One region of the Chryseobacterium sp. CS3K3.1 genome, then DNA from elsewhere that is predicted to be linked to it. Evidence: riboswitches for the same ligand, from Rfam matches in the RefSeq annotation. Region 1 holds a riboswitch; each other region holds the start of a gene.

Region 1 (5,137 bases):
AATAGCATTAGCGAAGAATCTTCCGCTTTCTACCTCATTTCCATGCCCAACTACAGCAGGATTTGATAGTCTTGGATCTGTAATATTACCTGTAATAACTATTCTGTCTTTTACTTTAATAAAATAGCCATCTATTGTAATGAACAGTCCTTTTAATGGTTTTAACGTCAATCCGGCACTTGCATTGCCAGAAGTTTCCTGTTTAAGTTTATCAAATCCAAGAATTCTGGCAGCTTCGCTATCGTTGCTGAATATTCCTTTGGTAACAATCTTTGAACCGGAAGTAGAAATATCCGCATAGGAATTATTAAAATATTGCTGTTGCAATGATGGTGCTCTGAATCCTGTCCCAACAGCGGCTCTTACTGCATAGTTTTTTACAAACTCATACCGTACAGCTAGTTTTCCATTCAAGGTATTTCCGAAATCTGAATAATTTTCAAACCTGGCAGCAGCATCAATATTCAGTTTTTTATCCAAATCATAGGAAACATCTGCATATACTGCGGTGGAATGTCTGTCTTTCTTCAAGGCATTGTTGGGAGAAAATCCGATAAAGGATTGAGATCCGCCTGCTCCAAGTACTGTAGATCCTTCAGTGGCCACATTTCCACTGATATCATATTGGGTATAAGAAGCTTCATCACCAGCTTTGATCTGGTATTGTTCAAACCTGAACTCACCACCGAACGCAATATTGAAACGGTTTATATTTTTGGAAACATCAAGATTAATGGTATTCTGCAGAAAACTATGGGCACCTGCATAAAAACTTGTGGGTGATTTTGCACCCAGAGAAGCATTATTGGTGTTGCTTACCTTATAATTGAAGGTATTGCTCCCGAACGTATTACTCAGGTCAAATAGCCAGTTGTTAACATTATATTTTGCACCTACAGCATAGGAAACATCATATACCTGAGACCCAAGAACCGCCTGAAAACCGTTCGGATAAATGGATGAAACCACATTAGACTTTTCGCTTGGCAGTCTTCTGAAACCAAAACCTTCTCCTTCTTTAATACTGAAACCTCCGAAAGAATAGAGTTTAAAATGATCATTAAAAGGGTATTCTGAATTGAAAAACAACTGTCCCTGTCTGATCTGGGCATCTCCGATCTGAAAATTAAAATCATCACGGGTCAACCCTCTTTTTTCAATTTCGGCATCATCCGCAGCTCTGGCTGCTTTTACAGCTTCAGCGTCACCTGCAAATTCATACGCAAAATTATCTCCGAAAATATCCAGATCGTGGTTTTGAGTTCTTGTGGTTTTTCCTCTGTGGCTTAATTGCAGGGATAGATTGATATAACCGTCTTTTTTTCCTAATGAAGCACCATAGTTGACTCCTGCCTGGTAAGTATCTCCATCATTTCTTCCGCTTAATCCGTAAGTAAGACTTGCTGAAGCTCCGGCATTTTTCTTAAGAATAATGTTGATCACTCCGGCAATAGCATCAGATCCATATTGTGCAGCAGCTCCGTCTCGTAACACTTCTATTCTGTCAATAGCAATTACGGGAATGGTACTCAAATCTGTTCCTACAGAACCATTTCCTACGGTATTCTGATAATTGACCAATGAGGTTGTATGTCTTCTTTTTCCGTTAAGCAGTACGAGAACCTGATCGGGGCCCATTCCTCTTAATGTTACAGGATCAATATGCTCTGTGCCATCAGAAGCAGACTGCCTCACCGCATTAAACGACGGAATCACGTAATTAAGGAGATCCTGAGCGGTCATTTGCGGAGCGCTTCTCTGGATTTTATCGATATTGATAACATCTACAGGAACCGGCGTCTCCAGTTTTGTTCTTTTAACATTACGGTTTCCGACGATGATGATATCTTCGATCTGTTTTCCTTTTTCCTCACTTTCCTGAGCAGCTACCAGAATTGCTCCAAGCAATAGTACAGCTGTGCTTAATTTTTTCATTTTTGTTCTTGCCAATTAATACTACCAATCTGACGGATCTTTCCGCAGATACACAAGACTTCAAGAAATGGAATTCATATAGAGTATTGACTTCAATTATCTCTCCCAAAGGGTTGGAATTAGCACCTTTACACGCTGGAATTGTGCAGGTTGCTAAGGTTTCACCGGGCCAAATCCCTCCACCTTTCTTGATAAATCTACTGCAAAAGTAGACTATTTTTCTGAACTTACAAAAAAAGGCAAATCTGCTGATCTGCAAATTTGCCTTTTATTTTGTATGAACTTGTTTAAACTTTTTATTTTTGAACCATTAAGATTTAATAAGAGTTTAAGAGGAGTAAAAGAAGCTTAAAAATCAGAATGATTAACCTTAACTATACTTTATTTCTTAACCTTCTTAATGGTTTTTAAGATATTCAATATTTTTTATAAGTCTAACCAACTAAATCTTTTGTTTTTATTTAATAATCATCTTTTGAATGGCTATTCCTGTGTCTGATTTCAACTGTACCAGATAAGTTCCTGCCGGATAACTGACTGTCGCTTCATAGATGCCATTTTCTTTATCCAGTTTGAAAGAATCCATTCTTTTGCCAGTCATATCAAAAATTGAAATTTCCCCATTTTTTGCTTTATTGAAAACCAGTTTGGCGATTCCATTTCGGACAGGATTATCTGCAATCTGAAGGGATAGTTTATTGGCTGCATTGGTATCTACAGTAGACAACGCACCTGCATAATTTCCAAAGATTCTGAATTCTCCGGGCTGTAAAGTGATCGGAGCCGTTGTGGAAACTATATTCGAAATACTGTTGTCCATCAGATTCTGCCATTGACCTGTGTAAGGGAAATAAGGCACTACATTCTGTGTAGAAGTCGTGTAATTGGCCAATACGACAACATTCTTTATTCCTGTGGTAATAGAGGCATCATACACATAAATTCTTGTGATCAGGCCATTGGGATCGTTCGTAAGATTGTTGGATTCTATAGTATAGGTTTTAGATTTAAAAACCGGATAGGTATTTCTGATATTGATGATTTTAGCCCATGTATCGTAGACTGCTTTTCTATTCACATCAGTATCATATCCCAGCGTAAATGCAACAGGTTTCTCATCGGTTCTGCATCCGCTGTCTATCGTACCGTTTGCACATCTGTTGATGCTGAATTCATATCCTAATTCTCCAAACTGCCAGATCATTTTCGGACCAGGAATAGTAAAGAACGTTGCCCCGAAAGTTTTCATTCTTTCAAGAGCGGTATTCAGGTTTTTTACATCATAGTTTCCGTTCACTGCACCATATGCAAGGTTTTTAAACATAAGCCTTTCTTCATCGTGGCTTTCTCCGTACCCTACGCCACTCATATTGGTAAATCCGTGAAGACTGTGGTTCATTCGGTCGTAATTGCTGTTTTCCTTATATCCCATCGTATTCTGATTGTAAGGATCTGTCTGTTTATTCCAAAGCATAACACCTTTTCCTTCTGCTATTCTGTAATTCGCCCATTGCTGTTCTTCTGCATCAGTTCCAAGGTGTTCGAAGATCATGTAAGAATTCGGATCAATAGCCCATTGTCTGTCTGCATAATGTTTCATGATGTCTACTCTGTCCTGCTGATAGGCATTGGTACAGGCTTCATCATTTTCGGAACAGCTTTGCGTAAATCCTTTGGTTAAATCCCAGCGGAAACCGTCTATGTGATATTCAGTCAGCCATTGCTCAAGACATCTTTCAACGTAATATTGCGTTGAAAGGCTGGTATGGTTAAAATCGTTAAATACATTGTATGAATGTTTCGGAACCTGATTAAAGTAAGGGTTGTTGGCTGCAACATTTCCATAGCCATCACCATCCGGATCAATATTCCAGAGTCTTACCAGAGGTGAACGTCCTGTAGCATGATTAAATGCGACATCCAGAATGACTGCAATTCCATTCTGGTGGCATACATCTACAAATTCTTTGAATTTTTCGGGAGTACCGTAGGCTTTGTCCAATGCATAATGGAAAGAAGTATTATATCCCCAGGAAAGATTTCCGTCAAATTCCATGATCGGAAGCAGTTCTATAGCATTGATTTTCAGATTCTTTAAATAGGAAATTTTATTGATCAGTGACTGCCAGTTCTTTTCCTGTGTGAAATCTCTCAATAATAATTCATACACTATAAGATCCTGTTTCGCAGGTCTTTGAAAATTGGTAACCTGCCAGTTATAAGCGGTCTGGCCTGTTTTAAATGTTGACACTTCAAAACCCTGTCCGGCAGGAAATGCTGGTAAATTCGGATAAGTAGTTGCGGAAATCCACGGATCATCATAAGAGGAAAGAATTTGTGGCGAATAGGGATCTGCTACTTTTCTCAAATCATTGGTTCTGTATTGGAAGGTATAAAGCTGCTGAGGAGTTATTCCATTGAGCTCAATCCAGTACAGATCAGGATTTGTGGTGTCTTTTTTCATTAAATAGGTATCATTCACCGCCCAGTTATTGAAACTTCCTATGACGTGTACAAAATTTTTTCCCGGAGCATATAAAGCCAATCCCACCTTGGTTGGATCTGTCGGATGATAATTGATTCCCTGTCTGATCCAGTTGGGTATTGCCTGAGAAACAACATTTCTTGGAACCTGTACAATGAATGCTGCCGTTTTGGAATTGGTTCCCTGTGTCGCCACAAGTTCCATATTTGCATCCTGGGTAACTGTATAATTGTAAGAATAAGACTGTGAAGGCGTTGTTGTTGAATTGACAACAGTTCCGTTGGCTTTTAGCTGAAATGTAGCATTGGTACTTGCCGTCGCCGTAATGGTAATGGAATTTCCCGCAGGAACTGAAGTGAGGCTGTTCGCCAATGGATTTGTAAGCGTTAAGTTTAAAGTCCCTACGTTTACAAAAATATCGGGTGAAGTCTGGTGCGATCCCGTCTTATCTTTTAATAAAAACCCAAACCTTCCGATTCCTGTTCTTCCATAAAAAGAAGTTGGTGTAAAAGTGAGTGAATAACTGTCTGTTGCTGCATTATAATTCAGCTTATTCAGATCATTGGAATTGTTCCAGCTGCCATTGGTAGGGCAATCCTGGCTATTCTGATAATTGGTGTCAAACGACCATGTCCAGATATAAATGGCGTTGTTGGAAACGCCCCACGCAGACTCATCAATCTGATCCCCGGGAACAGTAAGTGTGATCACATCTGT
Region 2 (5,137 bases), on a different contig from region 1:
TGCTCAGAATAACGACACCAATTATTGGTAAACTGGTACATTATTAGATTGTTACATTAAATATTATTTTGTTTCACTTACTCTTAGAATATCCCCGAATACTCCTCTTGCTGTTACCTTTGCTCCGGCTCCGGCCCCCATAATCACGATTGGATTTTCGCCATAGCTTTCTGTGTAGATTTCAAAGATGGAGTCTGAACCTTTCAGTTGTCCCAATGCTGAAGTTGCAGGAACAGAAACCAGTTTTACATCCAGTTCACCTTTATCTTTCTGTAAATCTCCGTGTAGATCTCCCACATATCTTAATACATGTCCGGGCTCCTGATTTTCTTTTATTTTCTGATATTCTTCATCAAGTTCTTCCAGTCTTGAAAGGAATTCTGATTTTGAAACTTCAAGCAAACTTTCAGGAACAAGATTTTGGATATTGATATCTCCGAACTCGTTGATTAAGTCTAATTCTCTCGCCAGGATCAATAATTTTCTTGCTACGTCATTTCCTGATAAATCTTCTCTCGGATCCGGTTCTGTGTATCCTTTTTCCAAAGCTTCGTTGATGATGGTTGAAAATTTATCGTCTCTCAAAGAAAAATTATTGAACACATAACTCAATGTTCCTGAGAATACGCCTTTGATTCTTGTGATATTTTCTCCTGAAAGGTGCAGTAATTTGATGGTATCAATTAAAGGTAATCCAGCCCCAACATTGGTTTCATACAGGTAACGTCTGTTATTTTTATTCAACGTATATCTTAGTTTTCTGTATTCTTCTATCGGAAGGGTATTGAAAATCTTGTTGGAAGAAACCAGATCGAAACCGTTTTCTGCCAGGGCATGATAGTTTTTAACAAAATCTTTGCTTGCTGTGTTATCCACAACGATCAGATTTTCCAGTTGATTCTCGTTGGAGAAATTAATCAGTTCTTCAACATTTGACGGTCTTTCTGCTGTTAAAACCTCATCTCCCCAATTGGCATCAAACCCTTTTTTGTTGAAGGCAATTTTCTTTGAGTTGGCTACTGCAACTACTTTAAGGTCTATTTTTTTACGTTTTTTAATTTCTTCTGCAGATTCAAGTACCTGTTCTATCAAGGTTTTCCCTACGTTTCCGTGACCAATAATGGCCAGATGAACGGTCTTCGGCTTTTTGAAAATTTCAGATTCTATGATATTTCTTGTTTTTTCATCCTGCGAAGAGGTCACTACGATATTGACTCTGTTTTCTCCTGCCACCTGATTTAAAAGTAACGGGAAAACATTATTTCTTGCCAGCTCAGCAAAAACTTTATTGAAATCTTCTGCTACAAAACCAATCACAGAAACATTATTGATACTATAAATCTGAGAAACTTTTCCTGATTTTCTTTCTGCCTCAAATTCATCAATAAGACAGGCAACTGCTTTTTCTGCATCATTTTCATGAACCAGAATAGAAATTCCGTTTTCTATGGCCTGCTGAGAGATTACTCCTACACTGATACGCGCCAAAGTAAGCGCTTTAAAAATTCGTCCGTCAATCCCGATTTCTCCCAGGAAATCTTCTCCTTCAAATTTGACGATTGATCTGTTCTTCAAAAATTTTATTTCGTTAGCATTTTTCATTACTTCTATAAAATGTTTTTAATGATATTATTTAATTGTTGATATTCCATTAGGAAGGCATCATGCCCGTGTATAGATTGGATCTCGTGATAAGAAACATCTTTATTTTTCTCTTTTAAGTTTTCAAAACACATTCGGATTTCAGAAGCCGGGAAAAATAAATCTGTATCTACGGAGATCATGTGCATTCGTGCCTGAATGTTCTCCAGTGCTGTATCAGCAGCATTTATATTCATTAAGAGATGATTCATCAATTTGTACGCTTTCAAACTAAATCTTTCGTTTAGTGCATTACCATGATAAACCAGCCAGTCTTCTGATTCCAGGCGTTGTTTGTCCTGGTTATATTGGTTTTGAAATCTGTCATTGAGCGACTGCGGTGTTCTGTAGCACAACATGGCATGAATTCTTGCTTTCTGTAATGGTTCTTCCTTATCATTTAATAAAAATTTCTGAACCAGACACTGTGCATGAAGCCAGTCGTGCGTTCTGTAATCGCAGGCAATAGGAATAAAAATCTCAGCAAGATCAGGCTGCTGGGCAAGCATTTCCCAGGCAATCCCTCCTCCCAGAGAGCCTCCTATAATGGCATATAAATTTTTGATCTGTAAAACTTCAAGCCCTTTCAGAAATATCGCAGCGATATCTGAAGGAGTAAAGTCTTCATAATCTTCAATTAAAAAATCGTCGTATCCGTTTCCGGGTATATTAAAACATAGAACAGTATATCGATCAGTATCAACAATCTGATTTTTCCCTACCAGCTGTTTCCACCAGCCTTTTTCTCCGGATACATTTGAGTTTCCGGTGAGAGCATGGTTGATTAAGATAACAGGGGCTGTAAACAGATCTTTCCCAAAGAGCTGATAGCTCAACGGGATATGGTATTCCTTTTGGGAATGAGTTTGATAAGAAAGATTAATATAGTTTAGTTCTGTTTTCAATTCTATTAAATTTTAATACAATTGAAAATGCCACAGGAAATGGCTGAAAAAGAACTTCAGTGAGTTATCTGTCCAAAATTATTTGGTAGAACGTAGCACCTTCTTTGCTTGCGCAAAGGGTTGCTAAGGTTTCATAGGGTCTAATCCCTCAACCTTTCTTGATAACATTTTCAATATTTGAATGAACGAATGGTGCAAAGGTAGTTCTTTTCTTTTAATTTCAAAAAAAAATTATTTTAATATTTAAAAAAGCCCTTAAATACAAGTATTCCAAGACCATATTAATAATTGTTCAGATGAAAAAAATTGGAATTACTTCTCAAAAAAACTAACTTCGTATTGAAAAATGATGCCATATGACCGCCGAAAAAGATAGATTACAAGATACCAAATGGAAAAACTGGGGACCTTATGTAAGCAACCGGCAGTGGGGAAATGTACGTGAAGATTATAGCCCGAACGGGAATGCCTGGAATTTCACCAATCATAATAATGCCGAAAGCTATGCCTACCGCTGGGGTGAAGAAGGCATTGCCGGAATTTCCGATGTAAAGCAACTTTTATGTTTTGCTTTTTCATTCTGGAACAAGAAAGATAAAATGGTAAAAGAACGGTTCTTTGGCCTGAGCAATCCTCAGGGAAACCATGGGGAAGACATCAAAGAAATCTTTTATTACCTGGATAATACGCCTACCCATAGCTATATGAAAATGGTGTATAAATACCCGATCAATGAGTTTCCTTATGATGACATTCTTGCTGAAAATGGAAAACGCAGCAAAAAGGAACCTGAGTATGAGCTTTTCGACACCGGGATTTTTGATAATGATGAATATTTTGATATTTTCATAGAATATTGTAAAGCCGATCACAATGATATTCTGGCCAGGGTGACAGTCTGTAACCGAAGCCAGCATGAGGCACCTATCGTGGTGGCACCTACAGCATGGTTCAGAAATAACTGGAAATGGGGATACAACACCTATAAGGCAGAACTTAATGTTTCTCATGACGGAAGTATCAATATTGCCCACGACAGTATTTCGATAAAGAAGCTGTATTCCAGAAATTCAAATGCACAAAGTGTATTTTGTGATAATGAAACCAATACTTCTAAGCTTTACGGAGCTCCTGCAGTTGAAAACACTTATTTCAAAGACGGAATTAATAATTATATTATCCATCAAACGGATACGGTAAATCCCGAAAAAAGAGGAACAAAGGCTTCTTTTCTGATTGATGAGCTTATCGGAGCCGGAGAATCAAAGGTTTTTGAATTCAGATTGTGCCCGGATGAAGCCGATGAGCCTTTTGAAAACTTTGATGAAATTTTCAATACCCGGCAGGCTGAAGCTGAAGAATTTTATCAGGAGATTCAGAGTGATACCGTTAACGAAGATGAGAGAAATGTACAGAGACAGGCTTTTGCCGGGCTTCTCTGGAACAAACAGTTTTATCATTATAATATCGGAAAATGGCTGAAAGGTGATCCCAATTTTGAAGCGCCAAGAAATTTCAATGAATATGTAAGAAATACGGAGTGGAATCATCTGCACAACAAGGATATTATTTCCATGCCTGATAAATGGGAATATCCATGGTATGCAACATGGGACCTGGCGTTTCACTGTGTTCCTTTTTCCATCATCGATGCAGAGTTTGCCAAGGGGCAGCTGTTACTGCTTACGAAAGAATGGTATATGCACCCTAATGGACAGCTTCCTGCCTATGAGTGGAATATGAGTGATGTGAATCCGCCGGTGCACGCATGGTCTTGTTTCCGTGTTTTTAAAATTGATGAAAAAAATAACGGAAAGCCGGATTTATTATTCTTAGAAAAAGTATTCCAGAAACTCCTGCTCAATTTCACGTGGTGGGTGAACCGAAAGGATAAAAACGGAAAAAATATTTTCGGAGGAGGTTTCCTGGGTCTCGATAATATCGGAGCTTTTGACCGTAACATGGTTTTAAAGGATGGCCAGCACCTCGAACAGGCAGACGGAACCAGCTGGATGGCCATGTATGCATTGAATATGATGCGTATTGCGATGGAACTTGCCCAATATTACCAGGTGTATGAAGATATGGCCATCAAGTTTTTTGAACATTATCTTTACATCGCTGAGGCTATGGAAAATCTTGGTGAAGGCACAAAAGGGCTTTGGAATGAAGAAGATGGATTTTTCTATGATGTATTGCAGCTTGGAAACGGAGACAGTGTTTCTTTGAGGTTAAGAAGTATTGTTGGTTTGATCCCCATGTTTGCTGTTGAAATTGTAGACCACCGCTTACTGGAAAAGATGCCGAATTTCAGAACCCGAATGGAGTGGATTTTAAAAAATAAACCGGAGCTTACCAAACTCGTTTCCCATTGGGACGAGGAAGGACAAGGACGCAAACACCTGATGAGCATACTTCGTAAAAACAGGCTGACAAAAGTTCTGACCAGAATGCTTGATGAAAACGAGTTCCTGAGTTCTTACGGAATCCGCGCCATGTCTAAGGTATATGAAGAAAATCCCTTTGTCTTTTCTGTGCACGGAACGGAAAATATGGTCTACTATACACCTGCCGAAAGTGACAGCCGGATG
Region 3 (5,137 bases), on a different contig from region 1:
GCTTGCCAACGACAAAAATCCGATAAGAGCAAACGATATATATTTTAATTTTTTCATTGTTTCAATTTTAAAAGGTTAAAGCGTTGCCTGAAGACCAAAAGTGATCGTTCTCATCGCAGGATATCTGTAATACGTTGTTCCGTCCAAAGCCTGCTCAGGATCCATTCCTTTATGTTTATAGAATGTGAGAAGGTTTTCTGCCTGGATATAAATTCTGAATTTTTTCAATCCTATTTTCTCAAAATAATCTTCAGGGAGTGTATATCCTAAGCTTACATTTTTAAGTCTTGCATAAGTACCGGAATACAGGAATCTTGAAGACGTTGATGTCCAGTTATTCGTTGTTGTGCTCAATGCGGGAACATCTGTATATGGATTATCCGGTGTCCATCTGTTCAACATTTCGGTACTCCACGCACGTCCTCCCGCACTTCCGTTATGCATGATGGAAGTATAATCTGTATCTAAAATTTTACCCCCGATTTTGAATGTCAGTAATCCTGAAAAGTCAAAATTCTTATAGGTAATGCTTGTACTGATTCCTCCTGTCAGTTTAGGCAATGCAGAACCCTGTAATAGTTTTGTTGCTTTTGAATATTCTGAGGTTGTTCCTTCCACTGAGTTTCCGCTGGCATCAGTAGAAACTGTTTTCCACAATGGCTTTCCATTGCTTGGATCTACTCCAACCCATTCAGGAATAAAGAAATCGTACACAGAACCACCTACCGTTAACAGCTTGGTTCCTACCACAAGAGAACCGCCAGGTAATTTTGTGACTTTATTGTTTAAAGTACTTAAGTTCACATCTACATTCCACTGGAAATTATCATTCTTAACCGGTGTTGTAAATAATGAAAATTCAAATCCTGTATTCTGAATCGTTCCGATATTAGCAGGATAATCACTGATTCCCAATGATGGGGCCACTGGCATATTAAACAGAAGATCCTGGCTTTTTCTTTTGAAATATTCAATATTTCCTTTAACTCTGTTATTCAAAATAGCGAATTCCAATCCCACATTTAAGTTAAGGTTGGTTTCCCATTTTACATTATTGGTAGACGTTTTCTCCAATGTTGTTCCCGGTTCTCCGCCAAGGCTGATAAATCTGTACAGCTCCTGATAAGCATAATAAAGCGGCTGTCCGTTAGGTCTAAGTAATTTATCATTTCCTTGTCCTCCGTAACTGGCACGCAATGTCAACTGATTGAAAACATTCAGGCTTTTAATAAATTCCTCATTCGAAATCTTCCATGAACCTCCCACTGACCAGAATCTGCCCCATCTGTTATCTTTCGCAAATCTTGAAGAACTGTCCGCTCTTCCCGATGCAGATAAGAAGTAAGTATTATTGTAGTCATACTCTACTTTTCCAAGGAAACTCAATAAGCTTAATTTATTACTGTTTCCACTGAAACTTCCCAGCAGAGAAGCAGCATCCGGCTCATAGTAATAAGGCAGTGAAAACTGACTTCTCGTTCCTGAAATCGTCTGATAATCGTATTTGTAGAATTCGTGTCCTGCCAGTGCATTAACGTGATGCTTTCCAAACTTTTTATCGTACGTCAGAATATTGCTGGTCGTATAGGAAAGTGTTCTGGTATTCGTTTTCGTCACTGAACCTCCAATTTCCGCTCCTTGCCCAAGTAATGGATTTGAATAATAATGTCCGTTATAATTCACCAGATCAACAGAGAAGCTTGTCTTGAATTTTAACTCCGGCAAGAAGGTGAATTCCATGAATCCTTTTCCTGAAAAGTTATCTTCTTTATTTTCGTTTTTATCTAAAGGCAACGTTGCAGCAGCATTCTGATTTTGAAGTGCATTTGTGGGCCTGTATTTTCCAAAATCATAAATAGGATTTCCATCAGCATCCAAAACATAAGTGCCGTCAGCATTTCTTTCATAATAAGGATAGAATGAAGGAATGAATCTTGCGGCATTGATGATATTGCTCGCTTTTGAATCCGAAGAAGTAGGCGCCTGCTGAATACTGTTCGTATAGCTTAAGTTGACTCCAACATTCAGCCATTTTTTAACTTCGGAATTAATTTTCAGTCTGGTATTATATCTTTTAAAACCGGATTCAATGGCCATACCTTTGTCGTCCAGATAACCAAGGGAAAAGAAGTAATTACTTTTCTCACTTCCTCCGCTGATATCAAGATCCACCTGGTTTCTTGATGCTACTCTCTGTAGAATATCTCTCCAGTCATCATTCCAGAGTGGTGAAGCACCAGGCAATAATTTCCCATCTGTTCCCACCGGTTTTGGATAAGCAGTTCCATATGGGTTAATTCCAAGAGTAGAAACAAGATTATCTGTTGCCATCTGAGCAGCCTGCTGGGAAGAAACTTTACCGGACTGATATCCGTTTCTCAACGCTTCCCAATATAATTGAAAGTACTGATCTGTGTTTACCTGTTCATAATCTTTGACAGCTCTTCCTGAGAATCCCTGGCTGATATTAAAATTAACTTTTGCTTCTCCTTTTTTACCTGATTTTGTAGTAATGATGATGATCCCGTTTGCCCCTCTTGAACCATACAGAGCACTTGCTGTAGCATCTTTCAAAACACTGATGGATTCAATATCACTTGGGCTGATAGAGTTAATATTTCCGTCAAAAGGAATTCCATCCACTACATATAAAGGATCACTGGAAGCACTGATGGAACCGATTCCTCTGATTCTGATAGTAGAAACCGCACCCGGCTGCCCTGAGGCACTGGTAGTCTGAATCCCTGCAACCTGCCCTTCCAATGCTTTGGTAATATTGGTGACAGGTCTGTTATTGATTTTATCACTGGAAATGGTGGCTACAGAACCGGTATAGCTGTTTCTTTTTGCTTTTCCGTAAGCTACCACAACTACTTCATCAAGCTCCTTTTCATGAAGACTATCTTTTTTCAGTCTGGAATTCTGTGCATTTACACTGGTGACTCCCAGAAAGAAAGCAGCAACCGGAGGAATCCATACTTGGGCACTAAATAATTTTTTACTAATCATAATCAATTTTATTTACCATATATTAAAATTTTGCCCTTTGCAGAAAAGTCAGCAAAGGGCATCGATAAATACGATAAACCAAATGCTTATTTTTCCTTAAAAGGCTGAATGTAACACCTTGCCCACGGGTAGGTTGTCAAGACTTCACAGGGTCAGTTCCCTCCATCTTTCTTTATAAGCCGATCGAAATATGGTTGCAAAGCTAAAAACTTTTAGTCTACAAAACAAGTAGACTTATATTTTTTTCATGATAATATTTTAACAATTAACATAAAATTTTAATAAAAGCCATAACAATAAGGAGTTGCGACTGTTATCATTTTTTCACACATGACAAATATCATTATCAATAATTCAATGGAATAAAAATTCAGCATCACTTAATTTTTATGTAATTAATTAAAAAAACTTTTTAATTTTATAGAATGAAAGTTTTAATCATCAATGGCCCTAACCTCAATCTGTTGGGCACAAGAGAACCTGAAATCTATGGAAATGTTTCTATGGAAAATTATTTGGAAATTTTAAAATCCGAGTTTCAATCTCATGAATTAAAATATTATCAGTCAAATATTGAAGGAGAGCTTATCAACAAGCTTCAGGAAGATGACTTTGATGCCGTTGTGATTAATGCGGGAGCTTTTACCCATTATTCTTATGCAATAGCTGACTGTTTGAAAAACATCAGAAAACCAAAGGTTGAAGTTCATATCAGTAATATCTACAAAAGAGAAGAATTCAGGCAGAAGTCTGTAACGGCAGCCAATACGGATGCGGTTTTATCTGGTTTTGGGATGGATGGGTATAGATTGGCTTTATTAAGTTTAAAATAATTCTAGTAATTTCCCGCAGCTAGTTATCGATAAATTTATGAAAATAAATGATAAAATTTACTGTAAAGATGTTGGGGTCTATTCCGGTCAATTAACAAAAAGAGAATCCTATATTATTAAAGAAATAAATGATGCAAATGTAAGGATTCAAAATAATGAAGGAAGGCTGAGATGGTATTCGAAATTTTATTTTAGTTTAAATAATGAACCGGAAATAATTTCGATTAACATAGATGATACAATAGAAAATATTGAATCTGATGCCATAGAAGTAACCATTACATTTTCTGATAAAGCAAAATATTGGATGACCTTCACAACTCCAAAGTATTTAGATAAGATGTTAGATGAAGAGTCTTATTTTTCTTCAAAGCACTTTATCATCATAAAATCTCTAACTGAAGAATCAATCAAATTAACAGTTCTAAAACTGGATGAACAGAATGAGTTGATTGAAAACTGTAAAAAATATGAATAAAAAACGCCTCATCATTGATGAGGCGTTTTGTTTGTTGATTGGTAAGTATTAAATAGTTTGTTCCTGCAATTGAGGTCCTGAAGCAACTAACTTCTTACCTTCTTCAGTATCACAGTACTGCTCAAAATTCTTGATATATCTTGAAGCAAGATCTTTTGCTTTTTCTTCCCATTCTGAAGCACTTTCATAAGTATCTCTAGGATCTAAAATACCTGTAGAAACATTTGGCAATTCAGTAGGAATTTCAAGGTTCATGATCGGAACCTGAGTTTTAGGAGCATTATCAATAGAACCGTCAATGATGGCATCAATGATTGCTCTGGTATCTTTCAGAGAAATTCTCTTTCCGGTACCATTCCAACCTGTGTTCACCAGATAAGCTTTAGCTCCGTGCTCCTTCATTTTACCAATTAATGTTTTAGAATACATTGTTGGGTGTAAGGTAAGGAACGCTTCACCAAATGCAGGTGAGAAAGATGGTTGTGGCTCTGTAATTCCTCTTTCAGTTCCTGCTAATTTTGATGTATAACCGCAAAGGAAGTGGTATTGAGCCTGATCTTCATTCAGGATAGAAACCGGAGGAAGTACTCCGAATGCATCTGCTGAAAGGTAAACAATCTTTTTGGCATGACCTGCTTTAGAAGGCAATACAATTTTATTGATATGATAGATTGGATAAGAAACTCTGGTGTTCTCAGTGATAGATCCGTCGGTATAATCTGCTACTCCATTGTTCACAACAACGTTTTCAAGAAGAGCATCTCTCTTGATAGCAGCGAAGATATCCGGTTCTTTTTCGGCGGATAAGTCGATAACT

What was found. Region 1 has a riboswitch for S-adenosylmethionine ahead of AC5YGI_RS09245 (TonB-dependent receptor plug domain-containing protein). Riboswitches for the same ligand answer to the same signal wherever they lie in the genome.
Region 2: another riboswitch for S-adenosylmethionine. It lies ahead of AC5YGI_RS16755 (alpha/beta fold hydrolase); the one in region 1 lies ahead of AC5YGI_RS09245 (TonB-dependent receptor plug domain-containing protein).
Region 3: another riboswitch for S-adenosylmethionine. It lies ahead of AC5YGI_RS00300 (SusC/RagA family TonB-linked outer membrane protein); the one in region 1 lies ahead of AC5YGI_RS09245 (TonB-dependent receptor plug domain-containing protein).

The regions. Positions count from the first base shown of each region.
Region 1 covers NZ_JCAKRV010000008.1:14,462-19,598, reverse strand. The annotation lists gene AC5YGI_RS09245 (TonB-dependent receptor plug domain-containing protein) at 1-1,935, opposite strand, end outside; SAM riboswitch class I at 2,029-2,133, opposite strand; gene AC5YGI_RS09240 (alpha-amylase family glycosyl hydrolase) at 2,393-5,137, opposite strand, start outside.
Region 2 covers NZ_JCAKRV010000018.1:92,563-97,699, reverse strand. The annotation lists gene AC5YGI_RS16760 (ACT domain-containing protein) at 64-1,602, opposite strand; gene AC5YGI_RS16755 (alpha/beta fold hydrolase) at 1,608-2,546, opposite strand; SAM riboswitch class I at 2,608-2,714, opposite strand; gene AC5YGI_RS16750 (MGH1-like glycoside hydrolase domain-containing protein) at 2,903-5,137, shown strand, end outside.
Region 3 covers NZ_JCAKRV010000001.1:66,556-71,692, forward strand. The annotation lists gene AC5YGI_RS00295 (RagB/SusD family nutrient uptake outer membrane protein) at 1-57, opposite strand, end outside; gene AC5YGI_RS00300 (SusC/RagA family TonB-linked outer membrane protein) at 76-3,009, opposite strand; SAM riboswitch class I at 3,093-3,190, opposite strand; gene AC5YGI_RS00305 (type II 3-dehydroquinate dehydratase) at 3,435-3,842, shown strand; gene AC5YGI_RS00310 (hypothetical protein) at 3,880-4,320, shown strand; gene pckA (phosphoenolpyruvate carboxykinase (ATP)) at 4,369-5,137, opposite strand, start outside.